Regions from separate parts of the Parafrankia sp. FMc2 genome, predicted to be linked through region 3. Evidence: predicted binding sites of a transcription regulator. Region 3 holds the regulator's gene; each other region holds the start of a gene.
The links. Region 3 encodes LexA, which represses DNA repair genes until DNA is damaged. Its sites were predicted from a motif close to CGAACNNNNGTTCG; they were not measured.

Region 1 (5,671 bases), on a different contig from region 3:
AACTCCTTGGCGACACCGCCGGAACCGGCAATCGCATCCGCGACGATGGTTCCCAGGTCACGCAGGTGGACGTGGCCCGGCACGAACTGCGTGAAGCTGTTCGCGATCGCGACGATCGGCTTGCCGAAGTCGTCGTCCGTCATGCCGGTCGCGCGCCACAGGGCGCGGGCGCCGGCCATGTTGCGGCCGTGGGTGGTGGTGCGGGAACGCAGAACGGGCATCTTGACCTCTGGGCTGGACTGCGGGGCACGGAACACTGGAGAGGTGCTCGGGACGCCAGACCTGGGCAGGTGGGCACCGGTCCGTGCGTACACACGCGGGGCGCATCCCGATCCGCGGTGTGGATCCGGAGGTCCGCCACCGCAAAGGCTACGCCTCACCTCCGACCATCGGCCCCACCACGATCGCGGATCCCCTCGAGCGCAGCCGGGTGGAAACCCTCAGGGCGTCCAGCCGCGGGGAGGTCCGGCATCCGGATCGTCCCGGTCGTCCGGCTCGCCCGGCCCTGCGTTCCCCTGGTCCCCCGCTCTCCCCTCCGGCCGGTCGGCGCGGTTCGCCCCACCGGCCTCGGCGGCCAGGAAGTCCAGCCAGGTCGGGTCGATGTCCGGCTCAGGCTCCGGTGACGGGTCCGCGGCGGGGCGGTCACCGGTCGGACCAGCGGTGCCCGAGCCAGGCATCTCCGGATGCTCATCCACCGGCCGCGGCCGCGGCGGCTGCTGGTGCGGCGGCTGCCACTGCTGCGGCGGCGGGGGCGGGGGCGCGAAAGGTGATGAGGGCGGCGAGGGCGGCGGTGGAGCGGCCAGCGGATAGCCGGGCCGGCGTCCGGCCCCGGCCCCGGGAGCGGACGGGCTGCCCTGCGCGCCGGGCGTCCACCCGGGGTGGTCCGGCTGACCGTGGGGTGGGACGAAGGGTTGGCCGGGACGGCCCTGCTGCCCCGGTTGGGAGGTGTGACCCGGCTGCCCGGGAAAGCCCGGATAGCCGGCCTGGCCCGCCTGGCCAGGCTGCCCCGCCGGCCCGGGATGGCCGGGATCCGCGGGATGCTGCCCCGCATGGGGGCCGCCGGAGCCGGCCGGCCCACCGGGGGAGCCCGCCCCGGCCCGCGGCCCGGATGCCCGGTTGAACCGCGCCACCGTCGTGCTGCCCCGCCGTCCCCTCCACCATCTGCGGACCGCCAGCACGAGGACCAGTGAGGCGACGGTGCCCAGGAGGGGCGCGACGTGCGGATCGTCGTAGCCGACCAGCTGGTAGATGCTCAGCAGCCCGATGAAGGCGTAGCCGGTCACGAAGAACACGACCGGCCTGAGTCGGATCCGCTCGACGACCCTCCGCAGAACGATCGCGACGAAGAGCCACACGAGGAAGCCGAAGAAGGCGGCGGTGAGCGGCGCGAAGACGAGGTACTCGAAGAAGGTGGCCATCGCAGATCAGGCGGGCCGGGTGCGGGCTAGGCCGACGTCGCCGGCGGGCCCGCCGGGTCCGCACGGTCGGCGATGGCCACCACATGCTCCACCGCCGGAGCACTGGCGAAGTACGGCGAGAGCGCCGCCCGCCACCGGGTGAACCGGTCGGAGCCGCGGAACGTCTCGGTGTGCGCCTCCAGGCTGTCCCAGTCGACGAACAGCACGAAGCGGGACGGTGACTCGACGCCCCTGGTCATCCGCACGGACCGGCAGCCGGGCGTGGTGACCAGTTCGTGCCGGACGAGCAGATAGGCGTCCGCGAACGCCTCCTCGCTGCCGGGCAACACGTCGAACCTCGCGACCTCGACAACCCCGGAGTCGCGCGGGGGAACACCGGAAACGGTCATGGCGTCCAGTCTGTCACCGCCCGGACGACTGTTCAGTCCGGTGGCCCACGGACCCGCCGAGGGTGGTGGGTGGGCAGTCAGTTGGCCATGTCGACGAAACGTGAGTAGTGCCCCTGGAAGGCGACGGTGACGGTACCGGTCGGCCCGTTGCGGTGCTTCGCGATGATCAGATCGGCCTCGCCGGCCCGGGCGGACTCCTTCTCCACCGCGTCCTCCCGGTAGAGCAGGATCACCGCGTCGGCGTCCTGCTCGAGGCTGCCGGACTCACGCAGGTCGGAGACCTGCGGCCGCTTGTCGGCCCGCTGCTCGGAGGCACGGTTGAGCTGCGAGATCGCCACGACCGGAACCTCCAGCTCCTTCGCCAGCAGCTTCAGCGACCGGGAGATCTCGCTGACCTCCTGCTGACGGCTCTCCACCTTCTTCGGCGACGACATGAGCTGCAGGTAGTCGAGGATGACCAGGCGCAGGTCGTTGCGCTGCTTGAGGCGCCGTGCCTTCGCCCGGATCTCCATCATCGTCAGGTTGGGGCTGTCGTCGATGTACAGCGGCGCCTCGGCGACCTCACCCATTCGCCGGGCGAGCCGCCCCCAGTCGTCGTCGGTGAGCCGGCCGGTGCGGATGTTCTGCAGCGACACCCGGGCCTCCGCGGACAGCAGCCGCATGGTGATCTCCATCCGGCTCATCTCCAGCGAGAAGATGACCGAGGTCATGCCGTTCTTGATGGACGCGGCGCGAGCGAAGTCCAGCCCGAGGGTGGACTTTCCGACCGCCGGCCGGGCCGCGACGATCCACAGCTGGCCGCTGTGCAGCCCGTTGGTCAGCTCGTCGAGATCGGTGAAGCCGGTCGGCACGCCGGTGAGTGCCCCGTCGTGGCCCTGGATGGCCTCGATCTCCTCCAGCGCGGGGTTGAGCAGCTCGCCCAGCGGGGTGTAGTCGTCGCTGGTACGCCGCTCGGTCACCTCGTACACGGCGGCCTGCGCCCGGTCGACGACCTCACTGACGTCGGGTGCGGGACCGAAGGCGAGCTGCACGATGCGGGTGCCGGCCTCGGCCAGGCGGCGCAGGACAGCCTTCTCGGCGACGATCCGCGCGTAGTACCCGGCGTTCGCGGCGGTGGGGACGCTGGAGATCAGCGTGTGCATGTAGGCGGGGCCCCCGACCCGCTCCAGCAGGTTCTGCCGGCCGAGCTCGGCGGCGACGCTGATGACGTCGGCCGGCTCGCCGCGCCCGTAGAGATCTCCGATGGTCTCGTACACGGTGGCGTGCGCCGGTCGGTAGAAGTCAGCCGCGTTGAGGACCTCGACGACGTCGGCGATCGCGTCCTTCGAGAGCAGCATGCCGCCGAGGACGCTCTGCTCGGCCGGAAGGTCGTGAGGTGGCGTCCGGTCGAACTCGACCGGTGCTCCGGACCCACGGGTGATGTCGGCGACGCTCACGCCCTGCTGCCCTCCCGCCCTTCGACGCCGACGGCCACGGACCTGACACCCGCCCCGCCGCCAGAACCGACACCGCCAGCAGCGACACCGCCAGAATCGATACGGGCCCCGGCATCGGCGCAGACCCCGACCACCAGCATCGAACATATGTTCGATGTGAGCATGGAGCCTGTCAACTCGGCCGCCCGGCCACCAGTTCGAAGATCATTTCCCCCCGCCCGTCTGGACTACCCGGTCCTCGTGGATAGATGGCCAGTGTGGACGGCTCGACAGTAGGCACACGCACGGGGAGGCTCCAAGAAGTTGTCCACAGCCCCCTGTGGACAACCTGTTGGTAACTGGCAAAGTTCTGGGGAATGCCTTGGGACGGAGCCCGGCGTGACTGTGGACACGCAGCACGGCGGGAACCGGATCCGCAGCGCCCGCCGGTTGTCGGCGCGGCTTCGCCTGTGGACGAAAAATCGTCCGGGCCGTTCTGGGACCATCGTGGGGGTTAACCAGTTCGAGTCATACCGTCCCGGGGTCTGAGCGCGTCGGGTTAGGGAGGCCCGCGCCGCACCAAGCCGGCCGCACGCTGCCAGGTGACGCAACCAGGTGACAGGTGACGCAACCGGGTGAACAGCGTGCCCGACCACCACAAGTTTCCCGCCGCACGGCACCGTCCGCCCCGACCACACGCCGGGGGACAGTGATCTACACGTGGCAGCGGCCCCGCACCGCGGCGCCGAAACACACGGGCTCCGCTGGCTCCCGACCGTGGTCGGGAGCCAGCGGAGCCTCGTCAGCACATCAGCCGGCGCGCCCGCGACGCACCGGCCCCGCCCCGCCCCGCACCGGGTACGGGGTGGCCACGGCGGACGCCCTAGGCCGCGACGACCTGGACGCTCACCTTCGCGGTGATCTCCGGGTGCAGGTGAACCGACACGGAGTGCGAGCCGAGCGCCTTGATCGGCGTGCTCAGTTCGACGCGACGGCGGTCCAGCGCCGGGCCGCCGGCCTCGGTGACGGCGGCGACGACGTCGGCCGCGGTCACCGAGCCGAACAGCCGGCCCTCCTTGCCCGCGCGGCTGGTCAGCCGCACGGACAGCCCGGCCAGCTGGCCGGCGATCTCCTTGGCGTGGTCGAGGTCGCGCACGGAGCGCGCGTCGCGCGCCCGCTTGATCTGCGCGACCTGGCGCTCGGCACCGCGGGTCGCGAGGATCGCGTACTTACGCGGCACCAGGTAGTTGCGCCCGTAGCCGTCGGCGACGTCGACGATGTCGCCGGGGCTACCGAGGCCCGGAACCTCCTGAGTGAGGACGAGCTTCATCGTCATCCCCCTCAGCGAGCCGTCGAGGTGTACGGAAGCAGTGCCATCTCGCGGCTGTTCTTCACCGCGGTCGCGACGTCACGCTGGTGCTGGCTGCAGTTGCCGGTCACTCGACGAGCGCGGATCTTCCCCCGGTCCGAGATGAACTTCCGGAGCAGCGAGGTGTCCTTGTAATCGATGTAGTGGACCTTGTCCTTACAGAAGACGCAAACCTTCTTCTTCGGCTTGCGCACGGCCGCCTTGGCCATGGATGTGCTCCTACCTCGGTTTGAGCGCGAGTTCCGATCGCGCGATGTAGACACCCCGCCCTCAGAACGGGGGCTCGTCGGAGTAGCCACCAGCGGGTTGCGACCAGGGGTCGTCAACGGCACCGCCGGCATAACCGCCGCTGCCCTGACCACCGCCGTAGCCACCACCGCCGGGGCCGCCGGAACCGCCCTGAGCGCCACCGAAGCCGGCGCCAGCCGGGCCGCCAGGCCCGCTCTGGCCACCGCTGAAGCCACCACCGCCGCCGCCGGGGCCACCCTGACCACCGAAGCCGCCGCCACCGCGGGAGGCCTTCGTGATCTTCGTGGTGGCGTACCGCAGGGACGGGCCGATCTCATCGACGTCTAGTTCGATCACAGTGCGCTTCTCGCCCTCACGGGTCTCGAAGGAGCGCTGCTTGAGGCGCCCCTGAATGATTACCCGCGCACCCTTGGTGAGGGACTCGGCGACGTGCTCGGCGGCCTGACGCCAGATCGAGCAGCGCAGGAAGAGCGCCTCGCCGTCCTTCCACTCGTTCGTGCCACGATCGAGTGTGCGCGGGGTGGATGCGACCGTGAAGCTCGCGACTGCGGCCCCGTTCGGTGTGAAGCGCAGCTCGGGGTCGTTGGTCAGGTTGCCGACGACCGTGATCACCGTTTCACCGGCCATGATCACAACTCCCTGGCTGGACAACCCGCCCCGGCGCGAGACGCGCCGTACGGGCGGGGTACGTCACGCCGCCGCCCGGCGCACGGGCTTCGGCGCCTTCGGCTCGGGCAGGCGGATCACCTTGGTACGGATCACCGACTCGTTCAGCACGAGCTGACGGTCCAGCTCGGCGACGACGGCCGGCTCCGTGTGCAGGTCGATGAC
Region 2 (5,671 bases), on a different contig from region 3:
AGCTCGGACGCCTACCACGTGGCGGCGACCGACCCGACCGGTGCGGGTGCTGCCCGCGCGGTCCGCGCCGCGTTGCGCTCGGCCTCGCTCGAGGCCGATGATGTGATCCACATCAATGCGCACGCGACGTCGACACCGACCGGCGACGTCGCCGAGTCGGTGGGTCTGCGGCTGGCGCTGGGTGACGCGCTCGATGCGATCGCGGTCACCTCGACCAAGTCGATGACAGGCCACCTGCTCGGCGCGGCCGGTGCGCTGGAGGCAGTGGTCACGCTCCTCTCGCTGCGCGAGCGTGTCGTTCCGGCGACGCGCAACCTTGACGCGCTCGACGACGAGATCGCTCTCGACGTCGTGCGTATCGACAACCGGAAGCTGGGCGCCGGCGCGGGCCTCTCGAACTCGTTCGGGTTCGGCGGGCACGACGTCTGCCTCGCCTTCACGGTCTAGGAGACAGACGCTTCCCAGGGCACTGTGCCGCCGCGACGGCGGCGGCACACCTGGGAACGCGGCACGACATGTTCGGCCCGGGCAGTAATCGACGTTCATGCTCTCAAGAGCTCACGGCGGGCATCTGCGTTACCGCCATCTGCGCAGGAGCAGACTGTTACCGCTCAACCGAGGAGACCTACGGTGAGTCTGTCCACCATCGATCGCACCGACCCACGCACGCCCGTGGCGCGGCTGAGCCGCTTCTTCGACCCGGACTCCCTGTCCCTGTTCGCCGCGGCCGACGGCTCCGGCGTGGTCGCCGGGCAGGGGCTCGTTGCCGGCAACGAGGTCGTCGCCTTCGCCACGGACCCGACTGTCCAGGGCGGCGCGATGGGCCGGGACGGCTGCGCACGCATCGTGCACGCGATCGAGTCGGCGGTCCGGATGGGCTGTCCGGTCATCGGCATCTGGCACTCCGGCGGCGCACGGCTGCAGGAGGGCGTGGCCTCACTCGACGGGGTCGGCCGCGTGTTCGCCGCGACGGTTCGCGCCTCCGGGCAGGTGCCCCAGCTCTCCCTCGTCCTGGGTGCTGCTGCCGGCGGCGCCGCGTACGGCCCGGCACTGACCGACCTGGTCATCACCGGCCCGGACGCGAAGGTGTTCGTCACCGGCCCCGACGTGGTCCGCTCGGTGACCGGTGAGGAGTGCACCGGGGACAGCCTCGGCGGGCCCGAGGTGCACTCGACCCGCAGCGGTGTCGTCCACCTCGCCTGCGACACCGACGACGCCGCCTTCGAGCAGACCCGCGCCATCACCGCACTGCTCGCCGACCAGGGTTCGATCGGCCCCGTCCCCGGGCGGGACCTCGGCCAGCTGCTGCCGGAGAACCCGCGCCGCGCGTACGACGTGCGCCCGCTGGTCGCCGGGCTGCTCGACGACGAGGTCGTGGAGCTGCACCCCAAGTGGGCACGCAACATCGTGACCGCTCTCGGCCGTCTTGGCGGCCGGACGGTGGGCGTGGTCGCCAACAACCCGCTGCGCCGCGGCGGCTGCCTCGACGCCCTCTCGGCGGAGAAGGCGTCCCGCTTCGTGCGCATGTGTGACTCCTTCGGGATTCCGCTGGTGGTGCTGGTCGACGTGCCCGGCTACCTACCGGGTGTCGGCCAGGAGTGGGAGGGTGTGGTCCGCCGGGGGGCGAAGCTGCTCTACGCCTTCTCCGAGTGCACCGTCCCCCGGGTCACCGTGGTGACACGCAAGGCCTACGGCGGCGCGTACATCGCGATGAACGCCCGCTGCCTCGGCGCGACCGCCGTCTACGCCTGGCCGACCGCGCAGCTCGCGGTCATGGGCGCCGAGGCCGCGGTCGGCATCCTGCACCGCCGCCGGCTCGCCGAGGTGCCCGCGCAGCGCCGCCCGGACGTGGTGGTTGAGCTGGCCGAGGAGCACGTGCGCACTGTCGGCGGTGTGGAGCGCGCGGTCGAGCTTGGCGTGGTGGACGCGGTCGTCGCTCCCGCCGAGACCCGCGGGGCCGTGGCCACCGCGCTCGCGGAGGCGCTGGCTGCCGCCCGCCCGGACAAGAACGTGCACGGCAACATCCCGCTGTAGCCAGCGGTGCCGGGCGGCCGGGTGGGTCCTGCGTGGGACCCGCCCGGCCGCCCCGTTTCCGGCGGCCGGGCACGGCTCACGGCCCACGCCCGCCTCGCCGTTCGGGCGGTTCGGGACGCTCGGAGTCCGTCAGCCGGATCCAGGTGCGCACGACGTTGCCCATCTGGCGCGGGTTCATCCACAGCGCGGCGCGCGCGAAGATCGGGTCCGCGTTGCGCACCAGGTCGGCCCGGCCGCCCTCGGCCGCGGGCGCGATCGCCCGGACGTGCTCGAAGCTGATCGACCCCGACCGGAACGCCTCCGCCGTCACCGGCAGGAACCGCAGCACGCCCGCCACCAGCAGGGCGGCCGTCGTCGCGGGATGCACCAGCCGGCACTCCCGGCGCAGCCAGGCCGCCGCCGAGCGCGCGCCGTCGAGCTGCCAAAGCCCCCGCCGGTCGAACTCGGCGAGCAGCCGGATCCAGCTGGCCTCCGTCGCGTCGACGAGCCGGCGCATGTCGATCACGAGCAGCGCCAGCTCGCTGTCCGGCAGCCCGCCCGGATCGACTGTGGCAAGCCTGGCCACCTGCGCGTCGATGTCATCCACCGCCACCCCCTTGATCGGCATCCGTGCTCCGCCACATCCGTTCACTGCCACGCCTGTTCACTGCCGCCCGCAGCTCACCGCACCTCACTCTTCGAACGTGTGTTCGATAGTAGTCGGCGAGATCTTCCAGCACCAGCCCACGACGGCCACCACCACCCGCGGAGCACACGCGGACCGCGCGACCGGCGACCGGCGACCGGCGACCGGCGACCGGCGACCGGCGACCGGCGACCGAAAAATACTTAGCCTTGCGAAATAAATTCCGGTGGGCACGCGTTGTCGAGGGCGGAGGTACCGCATGAGACGCATGGTCACGTCACTGGCGCACGGATCTGTCACCCCCGGCACCGCGGAGTCACGAACCGGGACGTTCGCCGCGCTGCAGGTGCCGAACTTCCGCCTCTTCCTGGGCGGCCAGGTGGTCTCGCTGTGCGGGACCTGGATGCAGACCATCGCCCTCGGCTGGCTGGTGCTCTCCCTCGGCGCCTCCGGTACCGAGCTCGGCCTGGTGACGGCGGCCCAGTTCCTGCCGGTCCTGCTGTTCGGCGCCTACGGCGGCCTGATCGCCGACCGCTCGGACTCGCGGCGACTGCTGATCACCACCCAGATCATGCTCGCCACGCTCGCGGTCCTGCTCGGCGTCCTGGATGCCACCGGCACCGCCGAGCTGTGGATGGTCGCGGCCGTGGCGGCGGCGATCGGTCTGATCAGCGCGGTCGACAACCCGACCCGCCAGAGCTTCGTCCAGGAGATGGTCAGCGCCGACCATCTCCCGAATGCCGTCACCCTGAACTCGGTGACGATGAACGCCGCCCGCGTCGTCGGGCCGGGCATCGCCGGCATCCTGATCAGCCTGGTCGGGACGAGCGGCTGCTTCCTGCTCAACGGAGCCTCGTTCGTGGCCGTCGTCCTCGCCCTGCGGCGCATGGACGTCGGTGCTCTGATCCCCTACCGCCCGGTGCCTCGGGCGCCCGGCCAGGTGCGTTCCGGTTTCGCCTACGTGGTGCGGACCCCGGAGCTGCGGATCCCGCTGCTGATGATGGCCGTGATCGGCGCCCTGTCGTACGAGTTCCAGGTGGTGCTGCCCCTGGTGGCCCGCGAGACCTTCGACGGTTCGGCAGCCACCTACAGCCTGTTCACCGGCGCGATGGGGGCCGGGGCCGTCGCCGGCGGCCTGTTCGTGGCCCGGCGTCGCCGGATCGGTGTCGGTGCCCTCGCGCTGACATCGGGCCTGTTCGGAGCGGTTCTCCTGCTCGCGGCGGCCGCCCCGACGCTGGCGCTCGAGGTCGCCGCACTGGTCGTCGTCGGCGCGGCGAGCGTCGCGTTCATCTCCACCGGCAATGCGACCGTGCAGCTGGCCGCGGCGCCGGAGATGCGCGGCCGGGTGATGGCCCTCTGGTCGGTGGCGTTCCTCGGCTCGACGCCGGTGGGCGGGCCGATCGCGGGCTGGGTGGCGGAGACGTTCGGTGCCCGCGCCGGCCTGCTGCTGGCCGGCGCCGCCGCCCTCGCCGGCTCCTTCTACGCGGTGTCGTCGCTGCGCCGCGGTGCCCGTGCGGCGCAGAAGAGCACTGCCGCGGACCAGCCCGTCGCCCGCCACGCGCCCATGGCCGAGCTCGCGCCCATGGCCGAGCTCGCGCCCACGGCCGCACTGGTGCCCACCGCCGTGCCGTTGCCCACGGCCGCGGCGCTGGCACCCGCCGACGGGATCGAGCCCACCGCCGCGCTGGAGCCGGCGGTCACACCGTCGAGGATCTGAGCGCCGCCCTGGGCCTGAGCCTCACTTCGTGGTGGACGGGCCCTCGGGCAGCGCGCGCGGGGTGGTCGGTGCCTCCTGGGCCGCGGCCTTGCCGAGCTCGGGCAGTTCGCGCAGGCCGTCGTTCTCGTACATCCCCCGGTGGGCGAGTACCTCCGAGCGGTGGTAGGCCTCGGCGACGTCCAGGAAGCCGGGTTCCAGGTAGCGGCGGCCGTCGATGGTCGGGCCGACGGTCCCCTCCATGATGGCTTCGACGTCCTCGCCGGTGAGCGTCTTGTGGGTCTCCAGCGCGTGGGTCAGCGACAGCACCTCACGCCGGTTCGCGGCCAGGACGCCCTCGGTGCGCTCGTAGAGCTCCCGCAGTTTGGCCTCGACCTGCTCGCCGAACGGCCGGTCCGCGTCGATGGACGCCTGGCCCATCTGGTGCTCGATCATGCTGAGCCGGGAGGCGAGCGTCTCCCCCATCGCCGCCGAGGAGATGTTGCCCGAGACCAGCAGAGTGGCGCTGCGCAGGTCGCCGCCGACACCGACGGTGTTGTCGCCGTCGAAGAACATCCGTTCGCCGGCCAGCGAGGCGAGCGACACCATGACCTGGATCTCGATCTCCGACTTCCACATGAACATGCGGTCCTCGACGGCGACGTGCGCGACGAAGCCGCCGACTCCCCCGCGGCGCTCGATGGTCGCCAGGTCGATGACGCGGCCACGCTGGGTGCGGTAGGCGACGACGGCGTGGCAGGCCTCGTGCAGCGCGATGCTGTGCCGCTCGCGGGCGATGTGCTCGTGGTCGTCGGCGAGGCCGTACTCCTTGATCACCCGGGCGCGAAGGATGTCCTGCCAGGTGATGACCTCGCGGCCATCCTTGATCGCCTGGACGAGAGCCTCGTTGACCGTGTCCTTGATGGTGGCGCCGGTCGCCTCGGGGCTCATGATCGCGAGCCGCTCGATCTGCTCGGCCGTCAGCTCGTGGTTCACCTTGGCCAGATAGCCCTCGAAAGTGCGGATCCGGCCTTCCTTGCTGGGGTAGCCGACCTTGTAGATCCGGTCGATGCGGCCGGGGCGCAGCAGGGCCTCGTCCAGCGACTGGGGCATGTTCGTCGCCATCATGACCAGGATGCGGTACTTCGGCGGCGGCTTCGGGCGCATGCCGAGGGTGCGCCGCACGACCCGGTTCAGGAAGCCGCGCGGCTTCTTCAGGCCCGACATCTCGGTGAGCAGCGCCTGCAGGGTCCCGTCCATGTTTCCCCCGCCGCCACCCATTCCGCCCATGACGAAGTTGTCCCGCTGCGCGTGGTCGC
Region 3 (5,671 bases):
CTCGAACAGGTTCAACAGTGGCCGCGGTGCCTACCTGCCCCGTCCGGGCGCGGTCGGATCCGCTCCGAACGGGCAGGAAGGCACAGCGGAACAGCCGGATCAGCCTGGTCGCCGATCGGCTGGATGCACTCGTGGGATCTGTGGCAGTAACTGGCGGACGTGGTCGTGGTGACGCGGGGACACGGCGGGGCGGGTATGACGTCAGTGATACGCCCGCCGTGGGTTGCTCCCTGGCCGGTGGAGCGTCACGGATCCACCTCGCCGCCGGAGAGGCACAGGGACCCCGACCACCTGGCGGGAGCGGGCCCACGGGCTGCTACGCGCTGGCCATGGAAAGCCAGCCCGCGCGAGCCTCGGTCAGTCATCGGCTCGGGTTCGCGGAACCGATGCGCGCGGCGGGCCGCCCTCATCTGCGAGTCACCACGCGCCGCTGCCGGGCCCAGGCCCAGGTCTGGCCCCGGCAGCCGGGTTCTCACCGCCAGCCGTCGCTGGCACCGACGCCGGGTCGGTGCCAGCGACGGCTGGCGGTGACGGTTCAGGGGCCGGAGGCCGCCTGGAGGGCGGACGCCGTCGGCAGGCGCGGCCGGCCGGCGGGCACCGCGGTGTTCTGGTCGGCCGCCGCGGCGGTGCTCAGGGCAGCCGCCGCGGGGCGCTCTCCGCGGGGGCCTGGCGCCTGGCTCGCGTCAGCACGCAGCGCCGCGATCGCATCCTCGAAGTCGCCAAGCGACTCGAAGGCCAGGTAGACGGAGGCGAACCGCAGGTAGGCGACCTCGTCGAGCTCCCGGAGCGGGCCCAGGATCGCCCGACCGACATCCTCCGCGGCCACCTCGGCGGAGCCGGAGGCACGCACTGTCTCCTCGACCCGTTCGGCGAGCAGAGCGAGGTCGTCCGACCGGACGGGCCGCCCCTGGCAGGCCTTACGCACGCCGACGATCACCTTCGCCCGACTGAACGGCTCGGTGGCACCGCTACGCTTGCGCACCCGCAATGAGGCCTCCTCCATCGTGGTGAACCGGCGGCCACACGCCGAGCACGATCTCCGCCGCCGGATGGCGGCGCCCTCCTCGGCCTCCCTGCTGTCCACGACGCGGCTGTCGGAATGCCTGCAGAAGGGACACCGCACAGCTCGTTCCTCTCCTACTCCGGCGGACCTGCACGGCCGCGCGCGGAGCACCTCCGGCTGGTCGCCGCCGCCCTCGACGAGCCGCCCGACAACGGGGGCCCGCTCAGGGACCTGTGGATACCGGTGCACAACCTGTGGATGACTTACCGCTTTGTAACTACAAGATGTTGTGGTCAACCGTAGCGCACACCCCAGACAGTTCCGACACCGCCCCCATCGGCGTGTCCAGAATCCACGAGCCAGGACCCAGGCGGGCACAGCCAGCGGCGAGGCGCGCGCTCAGGGCAGCCGAAGCCGCTGGCCCGGCAGGAGCGCCGCGGTCGGAAGGCCGTTCAGCGCCATGAGCTGACCCACGACCTCGCGGGTGTCGGCATCGGGGTCGATCCCGCGCGCGATCTCCCAGAGCGTCTCCCCGGGCAGGACCCGGTGGGTCTCGTAGGCCACCGGCGTGCCGGTGAAGGCCTGCGACGAGGTGACCAGCACCGCGGAGAAGGCCACGCCGAGGACCATGCTCGCCAGGAGCCCGAGGACAACCCGCCCCCGCCTGGTCAGCCGCAGTGGTGGCTGCGACCGGCGCCTCGGCCGCGGTCGGGGCCGTGCACGCGGGCCGGCGTGACCCCGCAGTCGCCCGCCCGGTCCAGATGCGGATCGCTGCCCGCCGCGCCGTGCCGGGCACGGGGGAACGAGCGGCCCCGCCTCGTCGGCCGCCGCCTCCCAGCCCGACCACTCCTCGTGCTGCCACCGGGCAGATCTGCCGAGGTGTTCGCCGTAGCCCTCGTCGGCCTCCTGGCCGCTCGCGTACTCCCAGCCCGCCAGTGGGCCGGACTGTTCCGAGAGCTCCGGGAGGCGCTCCGGCGCGCCCGGCACAGGACGCCGATCAGCCCCCCGCACCGGATGCCCGACGGCCAGTGCCCGCCAGGCCAGCCCGGGCATCTCGATGACCCGCGCCCCCGCGGCCTCCCGCTGCCCGGGCAACGCCGGCGGCTTCCGGGCCGCGTCGACAGCGCCGCCCACCGAGCCGCCGCCGGTCACTGCCGCCACATCGGAAGGACCACGGCCGGGACACTGCTGGCGACGCGCACCGCTGGCGCGCCGTCGGTCGGCACCACGCGCCGCCATCCCCCGCACCGCACGGCCCCGGACGGCGACACCGCCGACCGCGGCGCCCCGGCACCCGCGCACTCCCCGCCCCGTCGCGACGGCGCCGCCCGTACCTGCGGTCTGACGTGCCATGCGATCGCGGGATCTCCGAAACCCCGACCCGACCGGCACCCTGCCACTGGTCACACGCTTGCCGTCGGCCACGCCAACCTCCCAGGCTCGAACATACGTTCGATCGAACGCCTGAGCGATTCTTACACGGCCGCCACGCACACTTCCCCCGACACGCTCGAACAGACGTTTGAGATTCGGCGACCGTCCGACTACCGTCAAGGACGATCAGTTGTGGACGATCGTGCGAGATGAACCGGGCACGAAAGAACCACGCCGAACCGGTCAGAAGTTACTAATAGGACAAAACGAGAGATCGACCGGGTGGCTCGCAACGAGCCGGGGGCACCGACCACCCGGCCAGGGAGAAACCGCCGTCGGGGTGGCCCGCGGCGGGGAAGCATCGACAGGGAGAGCGGTAGGCGATGACCAGCCAGGGACGGGGTACCCGCCGAGGCGAAGCCCGCGGCAACGTCCGGGATCTTCCCGACGGCCCCGCGGACGCCTCGGGCCTCACACAGCGACAGAAGAAGGTTCTCGAGGTTATCCGGACCGCGGTGGAGCGGCGCGGATACCCCCCGAGCGTCCGGGAGATCGGCGAGGCTGTTGGTCTGACCAGCACCAGCAGCGTCGCGCACCAGCTCAAGGTGCTCCAGGAGAAGGGCTATCTGCGGCGCGACCCGAACCGCCCGCGGGCCATGGAGGTGCTGCCGATCGGCGGGCAGAAGACAGGCGCCCGAGCCCGCGCAGCCATCGCCGGCCGGCCCGGCGGGGAGACCGGGGCCGTGGCGGTGGAGGGGGGCACGCCGACCTACGTCCCCCTGGTGGGGCGAATCGCCGCCGGCGGGCCCATCCTTGCCGAGCAGGCCATCGAGGACGTCTTCCCGCTCCCGAAGGAGATCGTCGGGGAGGGCACGCTGTTCCTGCTCAGGGTGGTGGGCCAGTCGATGATCAACGCCGCGATCTGCGACGGCGACTACGTCGTCGTGCGGCAGCAGCCGGTGGCGGACAACGGCGAGATCGTCGCCGCGATGATCGACGGCGAGGCGACCGTCAAGCGCTTCCGGCAGCGCGACGGCCGCGTGTGGCTGGCGCCGGAGAACCCGGCCTTCTCTGACATCCCGGCCGAGGACGCGACGATTCTGGGCCGGATCGTCGCCGTGATGCGCCGGGTCTGAGTCACCCGGGGCGGGGGCGGCCCCCGGAGAGCCGGGACCCCCGGCCGTGCCCCTGAGTGGCCTCCCGGGCCCGCTACGCCCGGTTCGGCACGGCTCCCCGGGCCGCAGCCCGGGCACCTTCGCGAGAGCGAGGATGCCCGGGGCGGCGCAGGCTCCGCGACTGAGGGCACTCCGCCAGCCAGGGGCACTCCACCAGCCAAGGGCAGTCCGCCAGCCGAGGCCACTCGGCCACCGGGCTACCGGGGTCGGTCAGCCGGCCACGGCATGTACCTCGGCGCGGAAAGGCTCCAGTTCGGCAGCCAGGTCCACCGGCACTCGCGCGGCCACCTCCGTGCCCGTGCCGGTGTGCTCGATACTCAGCACCTCGCCGTCCCGGTGGATGCGGGAGACGAGGTCGCCGCGGGTGTAGGGCACCAGCAACGACATCTCGACCTCCGGGTGCGGGATCCGCGCCGAGAGCGCCTCGACCAGGTCCGCCAGGCCCGCCCCGGAGCGCGCCGACACGAAGACGGCGTCCGGCACCGCCTGGCGCAGCACCGCGAGCGTGGTCGGATCGACCGCGTCGACCTTGTTGACCACGATGAGCTCCGGCACCCCGGCCGCATCGATCTCGGCGAGGACTTCGCGGACCGCGTTGATCTGACCCATCGGGTCCGGTGCCGCACCGTCCACCACGTGCAGGACGAGCTCGGCGTCCACGACCTCCTCCAGTGTCGAGCGGAAGGCCTCGACGATCTGGTGCGGCAGGTGCCGGACGAAGCCGACCGTGTCGGCCAGGGTGAACACCCGCCCGTCAGGCAGGGTCGCCCGTCGCACGGTCGGATCAAGGGTGGCGAACAGGGCGTCCTCGACCAGCACGCCGGCTCCGGTCAGCCGGTTGAGCAGCGAGGACTTCCCGGCGTTGGTGTAGCCGGCGATCGCGACCGACGGGATCGCGCCGCGCCGACGGGCCGACCGCTTCGTCGCCCGCACGGTGGCCATGCCGGTCAGCTCGCGGCGCAGTTTCGCGATGCGCGCGCGCAGCCGCCGACGGTCGGTCTCGATCTTCGTCTCGCCGGGCCCGCGGGTTCCGATCGGTGCGCGGCCACCGCTGCTGGCGGCGGCCCGGGACATCGACTCACCCCAGCCACGCAGCCGCGGAAGCATGTATTGGAGCTGCGCGAGCTCGACCTGGGCCTTGCCCTCGCGGGAGGTCGCGTGCTGGGCGAAGATGTCCAGAATGAGCGCCGTCCGGTCGATCACCTTGACCTTGACGACCTCTTCGAGCTGGCGTAGCTGACCCGGGGTCAGCTCACCGTCGCAGATCACCGTGTCCGCGCCGGTCGCCTGGACGATCTCCGCCAGCTCCCGGGCCTTGCCGGAGCCGACGAACGTCGCCGCGTCGGGCCGGTCGCGGCGCTGGACCAGCGCGTCGAGAACCTCCGACCCCGCGGTGGTTGCCAACGCGGCCAGCTCGGTCATCGACGCCTCGGCCTCGGTCAGCGAACCGGACGTCCACACGCCGATCAGCACGACCTGCTCCAGGCGGAGCTGGCGGTACTCGACCTCGGAGACGTCCTCGAGCTCGGTGGTGAGGCCCGGGACGCGGCGCAGCGCGCCGCGCTCCTCCAGGTCGAAGCCGTCGCCCTGCTCGTCGAAGAAGGAGAAGCCGTCGGGGGTGTCGTCGAGAACGACCACACCGTCGCCGTCGCGGTCGGAACTCTGGTGCAGGTACCGGGTGGACGCCCTCACGGCGTCAGCGGGAAGACTCATACCATCCGTTCTCAACGCGGTCCGGTGACCGTGTCATTCCAGCCCGTCCCGGACGGGACGGAGCAGCCGGTTCCGCCGCGGCCCGTCGGACCGCCAGCGGAACATCCACAACCCCAGAGTGACACGAGGCGCCCGTGACCGCGAACCCTTTGTCGGACGGGTCCCGGGACGGACTACACCCCCGCCGCCGCCCGCCCGGCGGCCGACGGGGCCGCCTCCGCGCCGGCGGGATCAGCGGTGGCGGCATCGGCACCCAGCGACCCGGCCACCAGCCGCAGCCACTCGGGGCGCAGGACACCATCGGACACCAGCACGGCCGGGCCGCGCAGGACCACCGTCCGTTCGTCCCAGCCGACGGTCAGCCGCCCGCCGGGCAGGTCGACCTGGACCTCGGCGGGCGGCCCGC

Region 1: the regulator LexA is predicted to act here: its motif matches at 3,384-3,397, upstream of dnaB (replicative DNA helicase).
Region 2: the regulator LexA is predicted to act here: its motif matches at 2,713-2,726, upstream of AB1460_RS03830 (DUF222 domain-containing protein).

The regions. Positions count from the first base shown of each region.
Region 1 covers NZ_JBFLUG010000009.1:85,289-90,959, forward strand. The annotation lists gene ilvD (dihydroxy-acid dehydratase) at 1-221, opposite strand, end outside; gene AB1460_RS05685 (hypothetical protein) at 441-1,418, opposite strand; gene AB1460_RS05690 (antibiotic biosynthesis monooxygenase family protein) at 1,445-1,807, opposite strand; gene dnaB (replicative DNA helicase) at 1,885-3,243, opposite strand; gene rplI (50S ribosomal protein L9) at 4,106-4,552, opposite strand; gene rpsR (30S ribosomal protein S18) at 4,564-4,800, opposite strand; gene AB1460_RS05710 (single-stranded DNA-binding protein) at 4,862-5,467, opposite strand; gene rpsF (30S ribosomal protein S6) at 5,531-5,671, opposite strand, start outside.
Region 2 covers NZ_JBFLUG010000006.1:1,302-6,972, reverse strand. The annotation lists gene fabF (beta-ketoacyl-ACP synthase II) at 1-447, shown strand, start outside; gene AB1460_RS03835 (acyl-CoA carboxylase subunit beta) at 631-2,034, shown strand; gene AB1460_RS03830 (DUF222 domain-containing protein) at 2,111-2,641, opposite strand; gene AB1460_RS03825 (MFS transporter) at 2,928-4,376, shown strand; gene AB1460_RS03820 (AAA family ATPase) at 4,398-5,671, opposite strand, start outside.
Region 3 covers NZ_JBFLUG010000024.1:39,087-44,757, reverse strand. The annotation lists gene nrdR (transcriptional regulator NrdR) at 536-1,123, opposite strand; gene AB1460_RS11435 (LysM peptidoglycan-binding domain-containing protein) at 1,403-2,155, opposite strand; gene lexA (transcriptional repressor LexA) at 2,761-3,513, shown strand; gene hflX (GTPase HflX) at 3,763-5,265, opposite strand; gene dapF (diaminopimelate epimerase) at 5,439-5,671, opposite strand, start outside.